4 regions of the Yersinia vastinensis genome follow, and region 1 is predicted to be linked to each of the others. Evidence: predicted binding sites of a transcription regulator. Region 1 holds the regulator's gene; each other region holds the start of a gene.

Region 1 (3,491 bases):
GCTGAGATAAAGTAATTTTATTCAATGGGTTATCTTGATGAACAAAAACCACGAGTGCATCAACAGCAACAGGAACCGCAAGAGGGGGATAACCGTATCGTTGAGTAAATGCAGCGATTTCAGCAGCCTTCATTGGCCGGCTCATCGGACCAAGTTGAGCAGCCCCGGCAGCCAATGCCGCAGGGGCTGTAGAGGATCCCGCCGCTTGTATTTGCAGATTAACACCGGGGTAGTGATGATTAAAATCTTCCGCCCACAGCGACATCAAATTAGCCAAAGTGTCCGATCCGACACTGGAAAGATTGCCAGACAAGGTGTGGCTTGCCGCTACCGATGATGGCTGCTCCGCCACCGTAGGCGATACCACCGGTTGCGCCAATGCGCCATAACTCAGGCAGAGCATGGCATTCAACAGCGCCCATTTTCCCCATCTCATCAACTTGGTGCCCATGCAGTCTTAGGATTTGACTGCATTCTCGGTTAAAACCGTCGGAACAATCAACCGGTTCGGTAAGGTAAAAATAAATCGCGTACCCAAACCAATTTCACTGATAACATCCAAACGCGCGTCATGGTGGCTCAGTGCGTGTTTCACAATAGCCAACCCCAACCCACTCCCGCCAGTTTGTCTTGAGCGAGCTTTGTCCACCCGATAAAAGCGCTCAGTCAGGCGCGGAACATGCTCAGGAGCAATCCCTGGCCCATTGTCGCTGACCTGAAATTGCGCTCCTTGTGGTGTTTGCTGCCAGCACACCTCAATTTTTGTGCCTTCAGGGGTATGATTAACCGCGTTATAAACCAGATTAGAGACCGCACTGCGCAATTGATCTTCGTTACCAAAAACTTTCAGTTGCTCATTGATACGGAAAGTAATCTCATGACGCCCATTACTCAGTGCCTGAACCTCGTGCTGCAACACTTTCAACATACGCGGAATATCGACCTGCTCATTCATATCCACGTTAGGTGCGGCCTCAATTCGTGATAGCGTCAACAGTTGCTTTACCAACCCATCCATTCGCTTGGTCTGCTCTTGCATGGTTCCTAGCGCTTTTTCGCGTAATGGGCCAGACAATTCCTGGTCATGCATCATTTCCAGATACCCTTGTAACACCGTCAGTGGTGTACGCAGCTCATGACTGACATTGGCGAAGAAATTACGCCGCGCCCCTTCCAATTGACGCATTTGCGTGACATCTCGCGCCACCATAAGTAATTGCCCTTCAGAGTAGGGCATCACACGGAACTCCACGTAATGACCATTATTCAATTGCAGGGTTAGTGGGCGAGAAAACTCTTGTTGCTGTAGATACTGACTGAATTCTGGATAACGTAATAAGTTGAGAATATGTTGACCGTTATCTTCCGGCCAACGAAAACACAATAATTTCTGGGCCAGACCATTACACCAGAAAATATTACCGTCGATCGTAGTCATCACCACAGCATCAGGTAATGATTCAGCACCACTGCGAAAGCGCTTGATAAGCAATGCTAATTCGCGACGCCTCCGGCGATTACGCAGTTGCATCTGGTACAAGCCATAAAATAAAGGCTCCCAACTCCAACGCCCGGCGGGTGGCGTCATGCTGCGGTCTAACCACAGCCAGTGAGATAATTTGAGTTGGTTATAGAAATTCCAGATTAAAGCGGCGAGCACTGAAAGCAGTAATAGCCAAGGGAGATACCCAATAAAGGCACCTAACAATAATGCAGGTAAACAAAAAATAGCCAGCTCTAAAGCCAGCGTTTTCCACGATAAACGTTCTAACACAACGAATTCTCCGGCACTGAAAACTCAGTAGCGCGTTGAGAAACGATATCCAGTTCCCCGGACGGTTTGTACCATTTTGTCATGACCATCAATTTCAAGCGCCTTACGTAACCGACGAATATGCACATCAACAGTGCGATCTTCTACATAAACGTTAGTGCCCCAGACATAATTAAGCAACTGCTCACGGCTGTACACACGCTCTGGATGGGTCATAAAAAAGTGCAGCAATTTAAACTCTGTAGGCCCCATATCTAGCGCTTGCTCGTTAGCCATAACCCGATGTGAGGAGGGGTCAAGACTCAATCCTTGCATTTCAATAACTTCTTCTACTGCCATTGGCGATATCCGGCGCATGACTGCTTTAATTCGTGCCACCAGCTCTTTTGGCGAAAAAGGCTTGGTAATATAATCATCCGCCCCTACTTCCAAACCACGAACACGGTCTTCTTCTTCGCCACGAGCGGTCAGCATCATCACAGGAATATCACGTGTCAGTGCTTCACGTTTCATATGCTTGATAAACTGGATGCCCGAACCACCAGGCAACATCCAGTCTAGCAACACCAAATCAGGGAAAGGCTCCGACAAACGCGCCACTGCGCTGTCATAATCTTCGGCTTCTAACGGTTGGTAGCCATTCTGTTCCAACACAAAGCACACCATCTCACGGATTGGTGCTTCATCTTCCACCACAAGTATGCGTCTTGCCATCATCAATCCTGCCAGTAAGTTAGTGGTCACTATGTTATGCCGCGAGCCATTATGCGTCAGTTTTGTGACATTTTTATGAAAAACATCACGCTCTCGTAAGCAATAAGCATAGTGATTAATTTCATGTTAATTGCAAAATACAGCACTCAAGTTTGCGAAGCGCCTCGGAGATTTTCGCCATCACCTTTTTTTAGCCGAGACATCCGGCGAACAGCGTTTATAATCAGCGCCATTCGATGAGAGATAACCTGCCATAGCGGGAGATTTATGCGCATTATTCATACCTCTGACTGGCATTTGGGCCAGCATTTCTTCACCAAAAGCCGTGCAGCCGAACACCAGGCATTTCTGCATTGGCTTATTGAGCAGATCGAAGAAAATCAGGTGGATGCGCTGATTGTTGCCGGTGATATATTTGATACAGGTTCTCCTCCCAGCTATGCCCGTGAGCTATATAACCGTTTTGTAGTCGAACTCCAACCCACAGGGTGCCAATTAGTCGTGCTGGGGGGGAATCACGATTCAGTATCAACACTCAATGAATCTCGGGGTTTGCTTTCCTATTTAAATACCACGGTAATATCCTGCGCCAGCAACCAACTGGAGCAACAAATCATTATCTTGAAAGATCGCCAACATCAGCCTGCCGCGTTGCTATGCGCTATTCCTTTCTTGCGTCCTCGAGATTTAGTAACCAGCCAAGCTGGTGAATCTGGCGGACAAAAACAGTTAGCGTTGCAAGAAGCCATTGCTAATCATTATCACGCGCTCTATCAGCAAGCAGTTGAACTGCGAACGAAGCTCAGCCTACCGTTACCTATTATTGCTACTGGCCACTTAACCACGGTAGGCGTGACCACAAGTGATTCAGTTCGTGATATTTACATCGGGACATTGGATGCCTTCCCTGCACACGCTTTCCCACCAGCCGATTACATTGCTTTGGGCCATATTCATCGCGCCCAACAGGTCGCAAAAACCGAGCATATTCGTTACAGCGGCT
Region 2 (3,491 bases), 1.2 Mb from region 1:
ATATCTCTGTGGTTCACAACGGTATTATCGAGAATCACGAACCTTTACGTGAATTATTGATTAGCCGTGGCTACCGTTTCAGTTCTGAAACTGATACTGAAGTTATTGCTCATTTGGTCCATTGGGAACTGCAACAAGGTGGTTCTTTGCTAGAGGTGGTTAAGCGCGTTATTCCACAACTGCGTGGCGCATACGGTACAGTTGTCATGGATAGCCGCGACCCAAGCCGCTTGGTGGCTGCTCGTTCAGGTAGCCCGTTGGTGATTGGTTGTGGTGTAGGCGAAAACTTTATCGCTTCTGACCAACTGGCTCTGTTGCCTGTTACCCGCCGCTTTATCTTCTTAGAAGAAGGCGATGTGGTTGAAGTGACTCGCCGTAGCGTGACGATTTTTGATAAGCAGGGTAACGCTATTGAGCGCCCAGAGATTGAATCTCAGGTGCAATATGATGCTGGTGACAAAGGTGAATATCGTCACTACATGCAAAAAGAGATTTATGAACAGCCTATGGCGATTAAAAATACGCTGGAAGGCCGTTTAAATCATGGTGCCATTGATTTGTCTGAGCTTGGCCCAAAAGCCGATGCTTTGTTGGCGGATGTTCAGCATATTCAAATCATTGCCTGTGGTACTTCTTATAACTCCGGTATGGTTTCTCGTTATTGGTTTGAGGCACTGGCTGGTGTGCCTTGTGACGTTGAAATCGCTTCTGAATTCCGTTATCGCAAGTCGGCTGTGCGTCCTAATAGTCTGCTGATTACCTTGTCACAATCTGGTGAAACCGCTGATACATTAGCAGCTCTGCGTTTATCAAAAGAGCTAGGATATTTAGGTTCGCTGGCTATTTGTAACGTCGCTGGTTCTTCATTGGTACGTGAATCAGATCTGGCCTTGATGACTAAAGCCGGCACTGAAATTGGTGTTGCGTCAACGAAAGCCTTCACCACGCAATTAACGGTGTTGTTGATGCTGGTGGGGCGTATCGCTTTACTAAAAGGCGTTGAAGGTAGCCAGGCGCTAGAACATAAAATTGTTGAGGCACTGCAGTCTTTACCTGTCCAGATCGAAGGGATGCTGTCGAAGGATAAAGATATTGAAGAATTAGCGAAGGATTTTGCTGATAAGCACCATGCTTTGTTCCTTGGTCGAGGCGATCAGTACCCTATCGCAATGGAAGGCGCGCTGAAACTGAAAGAAATTTCTTATATTCACGCTGAAGCTTATGCGGCTGGTGAATTAAAACATGGCCCATTGGCTTTGGTTGACGCCAATATGCCGGTGATTGTGGTAGCACCTAACAATGATTTACTGGAAAAACTGAAGTCCAACATTGAAGAAGTGCGTGCACGCGGCGGTTTACTGTATGTATTTGCTGATGAAAATGCCGGCTTTACCAGTAGTGAATTGGTTAAGATTGTGCCATTGCCTCATGTTGAAGAAATTATTGCTCCAATCTTCTATACCGTTCCTCTACAGTTGCTGTCATATCATGTTGCCCTGATCAAGGGGACGGATGTTGATAAGCCACGTAACTTGGCAAAATCGGTTACGGTTGAGTAATCGACGTCATCTCGCACGAACAAAAGCCGACATCTGTCGGCTTTTTTGTACTTTCAGTACTCAGTAATGAATTGTCATTTTAGACTAAAAAATAATCATATATTTGAGTGGCCTCTGAACTAAAAATGATATTATTTTGAATGAAAAGATTAAATAATCACTTAAAATAAAACATAAAATACTGATAAATATAATTTTTATTAACTATCAAACCGATTGTCATATAACTGTAATATTCCGTACATTTTTCTGTCATTAAACTGTCCTATTTTCCCTCCTGCACCATACTTAATCTGATGAAAACAATTTAGAGTTGATTCTAATATCCCATTAGGAGGGATTATGAAACTGATGCGTACCACCGTAGCCAGCATTGTGGCAGCGACCTTATCTATGACCACCGTGTCCGCGTTCGCTGCTGCAAGCCTGACAGGTGCAGGTGCGACATTCCCCGCGCCGGTGTATGCCAAGTGGGCAGATTCTTATCAGAAAGAAACAGGTAACAAAGTTAACTATCAAGGGATCGGTTCTTCAGGTGGCGTGAAGCAAATCATTGCCAATACTGTCGACTTCGGTGCCTCTGATGCGCCATTAACAGATGAAAAATTGGCGGCTGATGGTTTGTTCCAATTCCCTACAGTGATTGGTGGCGTGGTGTTAGCCGTCAATATCCCAGGCATTAAATCTGGTGAACTGACTTTAGACGGTAAAACACTGGGTGATATTTATCTGGGTAATGTGAAAAAGTGGAATGACCCCGCTATTGTTAAGTTAAACCCAGGTGTAAAACTCCCAGATCAGAATATTGCAGTTGTGCGTCGTGCTGATGGTTCAGGCACTTCATTCGTGTTCACCAGCTATTTGGCTAAAGTGAATGCGGAATGGAAAGAAAAAATTGGTGCAGGCTCTACAGTGAATTGGCCAACCGGCTTAGGTGGCAAGGGTAACGACGGTATTGCGGCATTTGTTCAACGTCTGCCTGGTGCGATTGGTTATGTGGAATACGCCTATGCTAAACAAAATAACCTGGCTTACACCAAACTGATTTCTGCTGATGGGAAGCCTGTTAGCCCAACAGAAGAGAACTTCAGTGCAGCAGCGAAAGGTGTTGATTGGAGCAAGACATTTGCACAAGACCTGACTAACCAGAAAGGCGAGGGGGCATGGCCAATTACTTCGACCACCTTCATTCTGGTACATAAAGATCAGAAAAATGCAGAGAAAGGCGCTGAAGTGCTGAAATTCTTCGACTGGGCTTATACCCACGGTGCAAAACAAGCCAGTGACTTGGATTATGCAACATTGCCAGCCGCAGTGGTTGAACAGGTTCGTGCAGCTTGGAAAACCAATATCAAAGACAGTTCAGGCAAAGCATTGTTCTAATCTGGTCAGAACCGAAGAAAGCAGTAAATAGATTGATATTAGTTTCATTAATTGTCCCTCCCCACCGAATGGGGAGGGATATAACACCCGGATGAGAAGAGAGTCTATGGCTGCTTATAAGCCGACGATCAAAGCACCGAGTAAATACGGTGACATCATTTTCAGTGCGCTGGTTAAACTGGCTGCGCTGATAACCCTATTTATGCTGGGCGGCATAATCGTTTCATTGATTGTGGCTTCCTGGCCAAGTATTGAAAAGTTTGGTTTTGCTTTCCTGTGGACCAAAGAATGGGATCCTCCGGCTGAACAGTTTGGTGCATTAGTCCCGATTTACGGCACCATTGTGACCTCTGTTATCGCCTTGCTCATTGCGGTTCCTGTCAGTTTTGGTATTGCCCTGTTCCTGACCGAGTTAGCACCAAACTGGTTAAAACGCCCACTGGGTGTGGCGATTGAGTTACTGGCGGCAATCCCAAGTATTGTTTACGGGATGTGGGGCTTATTTGTTTTCGCTCCCCTCTTTGCTCGCTATTTCCAAGAGCCTGTCGG
Region 3 (3,491 bases), 920 kb from region 1:
TAAAGAAATGACTTTGGTCAGTGTCTGTTCTGCGGATTGTTGTGAACCGGGCAATGGCTCTTGGGCCGTGGTACAGGCTGTAGTCACCCCCAGTTTTTCACATACTTTATCGGTGGCCCATTCAGCCATCAGCCGGTAAGTCATCAATTTACCGCCAGTAATGGTAATGAACCCCTCTAGCCCATCACGACTGGCGTGATCCAGTAATACGATGCCGCGGCTAACATTACGGCCTGAAGGGTCATCATCGCTGGCAACTAAAGGTCTAACTCCGGCATACGCGCGCAAAATGCGCGTTTGCGCTAATTGTGGTGAAAGTTTTGACCCTTCACGGATTAAGGTGTCCACCTCTTGCGGGGTGACAATCATGTTATCTATCTGATCATATTCAATATGTGTGGAGGTCGTACCGATCAGTGAAATGGTATCGCCCGGCACCAAAATGTCCGCATCTGCGGGTTTACGGCAACGGTTGATCACCATGTTGTTGATCCGATGACCGAGGATCAACAGTGCGCCTTTGGCAGGAAACATGCGGATCCGTAGATCGGCATATTCTGCAATGTGTTGTCCCCAGATCCCGGCGGCATTCACTACGATCTGTGCATGGATATCATATTGGCATTGGTTTTTATGATCGAAAACGCGCACACCAGTGACTCGATCACCTTGACGCAGTAAACCAATCACTTCGTGATAAGTCAGTACATTGGCACCATGCTCACGGGCATCCAGCATATTGGCAGCGGTTAAGCGGAAAGGATCAACCGTGCCATCTGGCACCCGAACAGCGGCAATCAATGATGGATTGGCGGCAGGTTCCAGACGTAATGCCAACTTTGGATCAATGGCTTGCGCTTCGATTCCCGCATCCTGACAACGAGCAATAAATTGCGTCTGATACTCAAGGGAGTCTTCCGGTAGCGTGATAAACAAGCCATCCGTTTGTTCAATACAATGGCGAGCGATACGTTTAAGAATTCGGTTTTCTTCAATACATTCACGGGCAGATTCGCCATCCGTCACCGCATAGCGCGCCCCACTGTGCAGCAAACCATGATTTCGCCCCGTCGCACCCGTAGCAATGTCATGCCTTTCGAGCAGAGTACAAGCCAAACCACGCCGAGCGCAGTCCCGCGCAATCCCGGCCCCGGTCGCGCCACCACCAATGATGATGACATCCGTTTCTGTGTAAGGAGAACTGTTCGTCATGAAAGACCCCACATTATCAGACAGCCGCCTGGCGGCTAATTATGAGTCTATTGAGCCACAATCTTTATGGTTATTGTTTGATAAGGAACAAAAACGAACGAAAAACGAAAGTGAAGTGGTGTTTAAAAACCATGATTGTGATCAAAGTCACAGGTAATTTATGATTACAGGTTTCAAAATGTTAACCAATCGCTCAAAATTGCCGCCGCTTTCATATAACTGTAACAAATGCGCCATCACTCACAGATAAATACCAAGAATTTATCTAGCATGGCGTTCGTTATGGAACATAAACGACAGTCGCGTTGCTGTTTAGCTACCGACTGCCGTTTAACTACCGGATAGATACCAGGCTATACCGGAGTCAAAAAACAACAAATAGCCATCGGAGGCACTCATGTTGAGTATTTTTAAGCCCGCGCCACATGTGGCACGGCTTCCCGCAGACCAGGTCGACCCCACCTACCGCCGCTTACGCTGGCAAATCTTCATGGGTATCTTCTTCGGTTACGCCGCCTATTATCTGGTGCGTAAAAACTTTACTCTGGCCATGCCGTATTTAATCGAACAAGGGTTCTCTCGTGGGGATCTGGGTTTCGCCCTATCCGGTATTTCTATCGCTTACGGTTTCTCAAAATTCATCATGGGGTCGGTTTCTGACCGCTCCAACCCGCGGGTATTCCTTTCCGCCGGTTTGATTCTCTCCGCAGCAGTGATGCTGTTTATGGGCTTTGTACCTTGGGCAACATCCAGTATCGCTGTGATGTTTGTGCTGCTGTTCTTATGCGGCTGGTTCCAGGGGATGGGGTGGCCGCCATGTGGCCGTACCATGGTGCACTGGTGGTCGAAGAAAGAACGTGGTGGGATTGTTTCTATCTGGAACTGCGCCCATAACGTGGGTGGCGGCTTACCACCACTACTGTTCTTGCTCGGGATGGCTTGGTTTAACGACTGGAAAGCGGCGTTATATATGCCTGCTTTCGCGGCTATTTTGGTCGCACTGATCGTCTTTGGCTTGATGCGTGATACCCCTCAATCCGTAGGTTTACCGCCGATTGAAGAGTACAAAAACGACTATCCAGATGACTACACCAAAGAAGCTGAAGAAGAGCTGACCGCAAAGCAAATCTTCATGCAATATGTTTTCCCTAACAAACTGCTGTGGTATATCGCCATTGCTAACGTTTTCGTTTATTTACTGCGTTACGGCATCCTTGACTGGTCACCGACCTATCTGAAAGAAGTGAAACACTTCGCACTGGATAAATCGTCGTGGGCTTATTTCCTGTATGAATACGCCGGTATTCCAGGGACGCTGCTGTGCGGCTGGATGTCTGACAAAGTGTTTAAAGGCAACCGTGGTGCTACCGGTGTGTTCTTTATGACATTAGTGACTATCGCGACCATTATTTACTGGCTGAACCCTGTCGGTAACCCTGGTATCGATATGGCTTGTATGATCACTATCGGCTTCCTGATTTATGGCCCGGTCATGTTGATTGGTCTACATGCTCTTGAATTAGCGCCGAAAAAAGCGGCAGGTACAGCAGCAGGCTTCACGGGTCTGTTCGGTTATCTGGGCGGTTCGGTCGCGGCCAGTGCCATCGTTGGTTATACCGTTGACTACTTCGGTTGGGACGGTGGCTTTATGGTGATGATTGGCGGCAGCATCTTGGCTGTATTGCTGCTGCTCGTCGTGATGTTTAGCGAGAAAAAACATCACGAAGAGATGGCGAGAAAGCAAAACCAGTAAATTTTCACCCTAAGCTTTAAGTCTCTAACAGGCTGTGTCGTTATCTATGGATGTATAGCGCCACAGCCTTTTTCATACCTTGAAATTGATAAATGGAGCATAATCAATGCAAATTCATATAAAAACCTTGGCGGCAAGCATCATTTTGGCATCTTCAGTAGCGGGTATGGCACACGCGGCAGAGTCATCTTCCTCGGACAAATCCACACTCACCAAACCTTCCGCAGACAAAATCGTTATCGCGCATCGTGGTGCCAGTGGCTATTTACCTGAGCACTCTCTGCCAGCCAAAGCTATGGCCTACGCACAAGGTTCCGATTATCTTGAACAAGACTTGGTGATGACCAAAGATAATGAGTTAGTGGTTCTGCATGACCATTATCTGGATCGAGTGACAGATGTTGCCGACCGCTTCCCTGACCGCGCACGTAAGGATGGTCGTTATTACGCCATTGATTTTACACTGCCAGAGATCAAGTCACTGAAATTTACCGAAGGCTTTGATATTGGTAAAGATGGCAAAAAA
Region 4 (3,491 bases), 1.2 Mb from region 1:
GATATAGAAAAGAGACTGGCATGGGAGGTGGAGCATATTCTGGCAATATCTCAACCAACGTACCAGCCATTAAGTCTGGCTCAAGGTGATAGCGCGGTACTTGGATAATCCCAAGCCCTAGCCGGGCAGCAGCCACGAAACTTTCTGCGCCACTGACTGATAGCACTGTCGGTAACTTTACTTGATGAACTTCAGGTGTTGAGTGAGTTATCGAGAGCTGAAGCGAATGATCTTTTTCGGCGACAGGCAGCATTATAGCGCCAGTTACAAACTCTAACGGCATCAAACTGCCTGTTGCGCTGGAGCGAAAACCAACCATCTGATGCCCGGCAAGTTCATTCAGCGTATTGGGTGTGCCATGCTGTTGCAAATAACGTGGTGCAGCACAGGTGACTTGCGGCAATAGGGCCACTCGGCGGGCAACCATATCGCTGTCTTGTAAGTTGCCGACACGTAACACCCCGTCAATACCTTCGCGAATTAAATCAACCAGTCGGTCACCTTCACTGATAAATAATTCAATATCCGGGTATCGAGCAATAAAATCAGGTAATTGTGGCAGAACAAAATGGCGCGCCAGAGTCCCTTGTACATCTATTCTCAGCAAACCTCGAGGCTTCGCATTGGCAAAGGCCATTTCAGCATCTTCAATATCAGCAATAATTCGCAGGCAGCGCTGATAGTAAGCTTCCCCATCCAGTGTTGGGCTGACATGCCGGGTTGTTCGTTGCAATAGGCGGACATTTAAGCGTTTTTCAAGTTGTTTTACTGCGTCTGTCACTGTAGATCGTGGCAAATTTAAATCTTGGGCTGTTTGGGTAAAACTGCGCTGCTCTACTATTCTGATAAACACGCGCATTGCCTCTATTCTGTCCACTTTATTGTTCGCTTTATTCGGATAGTGTTATCGAATAATAGTGGATTATCCGAATAGACAAAAGTGGCATTCTTTGTTGACTCATGTCATTGGCAATAACTCTCTTTCAGGCGCACTGCCAACGAACGTGGATGAACAATTAAACTCACTTTTAGGGGAAGATTATGACGAATACAACTCAGCCCGTCGCCATTATCACGGGGGCCTCTCGAGGGATTGGCGCTGCAATCGCAGAGCGTTTAGCACAAGATGGCTTTGCTGTGCTTATAAATTATTCACGAGCTGACGATGAAGCCGAGGCATTGGTGCGCAAAATTCAACAAGCGGGAGGATATGCACTGGCAGCAAAAGGGGATATCAGTGACTCTGCCGCGGTGGCGCAACTATTTGCTAAAGCAGAAACGGCTTTTGGTGGGGTTGATGTCTTAGTCAATAATGCCGGAATTATGTCTCTCAGTACAATTGCTGATAGTGATGATGAACACTTTGATCACCTCATTGCGATTAATTTAAAAGGAAGTTTTAACGGGATGCGTGAAGCCGCGAAACGGCTCAGAGAGGGAGGGCACATTGTTAATTTCTCAACCAGTGTGGTGGGTTTGAAACTGGAAAAATATGCGGTTTATGCCGCCACTAAAGCGGCGGTTGAAACGATGACGGCCATTCTGGCTAAAGAGTTACGAGGCCGAAATATTACGGTCAATGCGGTAGCTCCTGGGCCAACAGCTACGGATCTATTCTTGGATGGTAAATCGCCAGAACTGATTGAAAAAATGGCTAAAATGGCACCATTAGAAAGATTAGGAACCCCAGAAGATATCGCCGCAGCAGTGGCATTTTTGGTTGGCAAGGATGGCCGTTGGATCAATGGGCAAGTTTTGCGTGCCAATGGGGGGCTAATTTAACGCTACTTTGTCGTTTGGCAGCGAAAGGGCTGAGAATAATCTTGAAAGATAAGGGTTAATAATTCATTGCGATTGTCATAAAAGCGTCATTCGCCTGTTCTAGTATCCGTTGTAACCAATAAATACAAATTGTATTACTGTTTTACAACAAGGAATTCTACTCATGCAGAATCGCGTATCCACTTTGTCCGGCATAGCCTTATCCGCCTTGATCTTAAGCAGTTCAATATTCGTGCCTAATGCGGTTGCCGCCGCCACAGGTTTATATGATCGCAGTGCTCACGGCGATGTCACGCAATTTGGCGGAGCTCGCCGTTTGACGAGTGATCAAACTCAGGCACTTCGCGACTCGTTATCCAATAAGACGGTAAAAAATGTCATTTTACTGATTGGCGACGGTATGGGTGATTCAGAAATTACCTCAGCACGTAATTATGCGATGGGGGCGGGCGGATTCTTCAAAGGCATTGATGCTCTACCACTCACTGGACAATACACTCACTATTCATTAGATAAAAAAACACAGAAACCCGATTATGTCACTGACTCGGCTGCTTCAGCGACGGCTTGGTCTTCCGGTGTCAAAACCTATAATGGCGCGCTGGGTGTTGATGTTTTTGGTAAAGATCACGTCACTATTTTAGAGCTAGCTAAAAAAGCAGGTAAAGCGACTGGAAATGTGTCAACGGCTGAATTACAAGATGCCACACCAGCGGCACAGTTTGCGCATGTCACAGGGCGTAAATGCTACGGTCCAGAAGAAACCAGTGAAAAATGCGGTACTAATGCGCTGGAAAACGGCGGCCGAGGTTCTATTACTGAGCAAATGATTGAAGGACGCGCTGATGTCACCTTAGGCGGTGGCTCAAAATCATTCAGCCAACTCGCTAAAGCCGGTGAATGGAAAGATAAATCCTTGCGTGATCAAGCTGTAGCACGCGGTTATGTGATTGTTGAAAATCTTAATGACTTGAACGCAATCAACCAAGCAGACCAACAAAAACCGCTATTAGGGCTATTTAGCTCAGGTAATATGCCTGTGCGTTGGCAGGGGCCAAAAGCCTCTTACCACGGCAATGTTGATAAACCGCCTGTCGTTTGTGAAAACAATGCTGAACGTACTAAAGATATTCCAACACTGGCGGTCATGACGGAAAAAGCCATTGATTTGCTCAAAACCAATAAAAATGGTTTCTTCTTGCAAGTCGAGGGAGCATCCATTGATAAGCAAGATCACGCCGCTAACCCGTGTGGCCAATTTGGCGAAACAGTTGATCTAGACGAAGCAGTACAAAAAGCATTGGAATTCGCCCGTGCAGATGGCAACACTTTAGTTATCGTAACGGCAGACCATGCACATTCCAGCCAAATTATCGAAGCCGATGCGAAAGCACCCGGCCTGACTCAGGCATTAACGACAAAAGATGGTGCGGTAATGGCTATCAGTTACGGTAATTCTGAAGATGATTCTCAAGGCCATACTGGTACACAGCTGCGTATAGCCGCTTACGGGCCACATGCGGCAAATGTTGTGGGTTTAACAGATCAAACGGACCTGTTCTTTACCATGCGTGATGCTATGGCGATTAAATAATATGGCGATTAAATAAGTTTCCTCACTTTCTGCAGAATCATCCCGGTGCTGTCTTGGCCGGGATTTTTATTGCTGTTGTCCCATCAACATTCCTTTTCCCGTCGATATCCTCCAT

What was found. The regulator PhoB, encoded in region 1, activates phosphate uptake and scavenging genes when phosphate is short. The targets are predictions, from matches to a motif close to CTGTCATAAAACTGNCNNAT.
Positions count from the first base shown of each region.
Region 2: pstS (phosphate ABC transporter substrate-binding protein PstS) is a predicted target of PhoB. The motif match lies at 1,809-1,828, and genes of this name have one in related genera.
Region 3: glpT (glycerol-3-phosphate transporter) is a predicted target of PhoB. The motif match lies at 1,421-1,440, and genes of this name have one in related genera.
Region 4: phoA (alkaline phosphatase) is a predicted target of PhoB. The motif match lies at 1,855-1,874, and genes of this name have one in related genera.

Region 1 is NZ_CP173260.1:3,551,220-3,554,710, forward strand. Features, by position in the region: gene ACIOG0_RS16565 (PstS family phosphate ABC transporter substrate-binding protein) at 1-436, opposite strand, end outside; gene phoR (phosphate regulon sensor histidine kinase PhoR) at 458-1,774, opposite strand; gene phoB (phosphate response regulator transcription factor PhoB) at 1,799-2,488, opposite strand; gene sbcD (exonuclease subunit SbcD) at 2,756-3,491, shown strand, end outside.
Region 2 is NZ_CP173260.1:4,724,283-4,727,773, forward strand. Features, by position in the region: gene glmS (glutamine--fructose-6-phosphate transaminase (isomerizing)) at 1-1,559, shown strand, start outside; gene pstS (phosphate ABC transporter substrate-binding protein PstS) at 1,902-2,942, shown strand; gene pstC (phosphate ABC transporter permease PstC) at 3,049-3,491, shown strand, end outside.
Region 3 is NZ_CP173260.1:4,467,513-4,471,003, forward strand. Features, by position in the region: gene glpA (anaerobic glycerol-3-phosphate dehydrogenase subunit A) at 1-1,212, opposite strand, end outside; gene ACIOG0_RS20690 (hypothetical protein) at 1,211-1,369, shown strand; gene glpT (glycerol-3-phosphate transporter) at 1,610-2,965, shown strand; gene glpQ (glycerophosphodiester phosphodiesterase) at 3,072-3,491, shown strand, end outside.
Region 4 is NZ_CP173260.1:2,345,585-2,349,075, forward strand. Features, by position in the region: gene ACIOG0_RS11010 (LysR family transcriptional regulator) at 1-877, opposite strand, end outside; gene ACIOG0_RS11015 (SDR family oxidoreductase) at 1,042-1,782, shown strand; gene phoA (alkaline phosphatase) at 1,946-3,376, shown strand.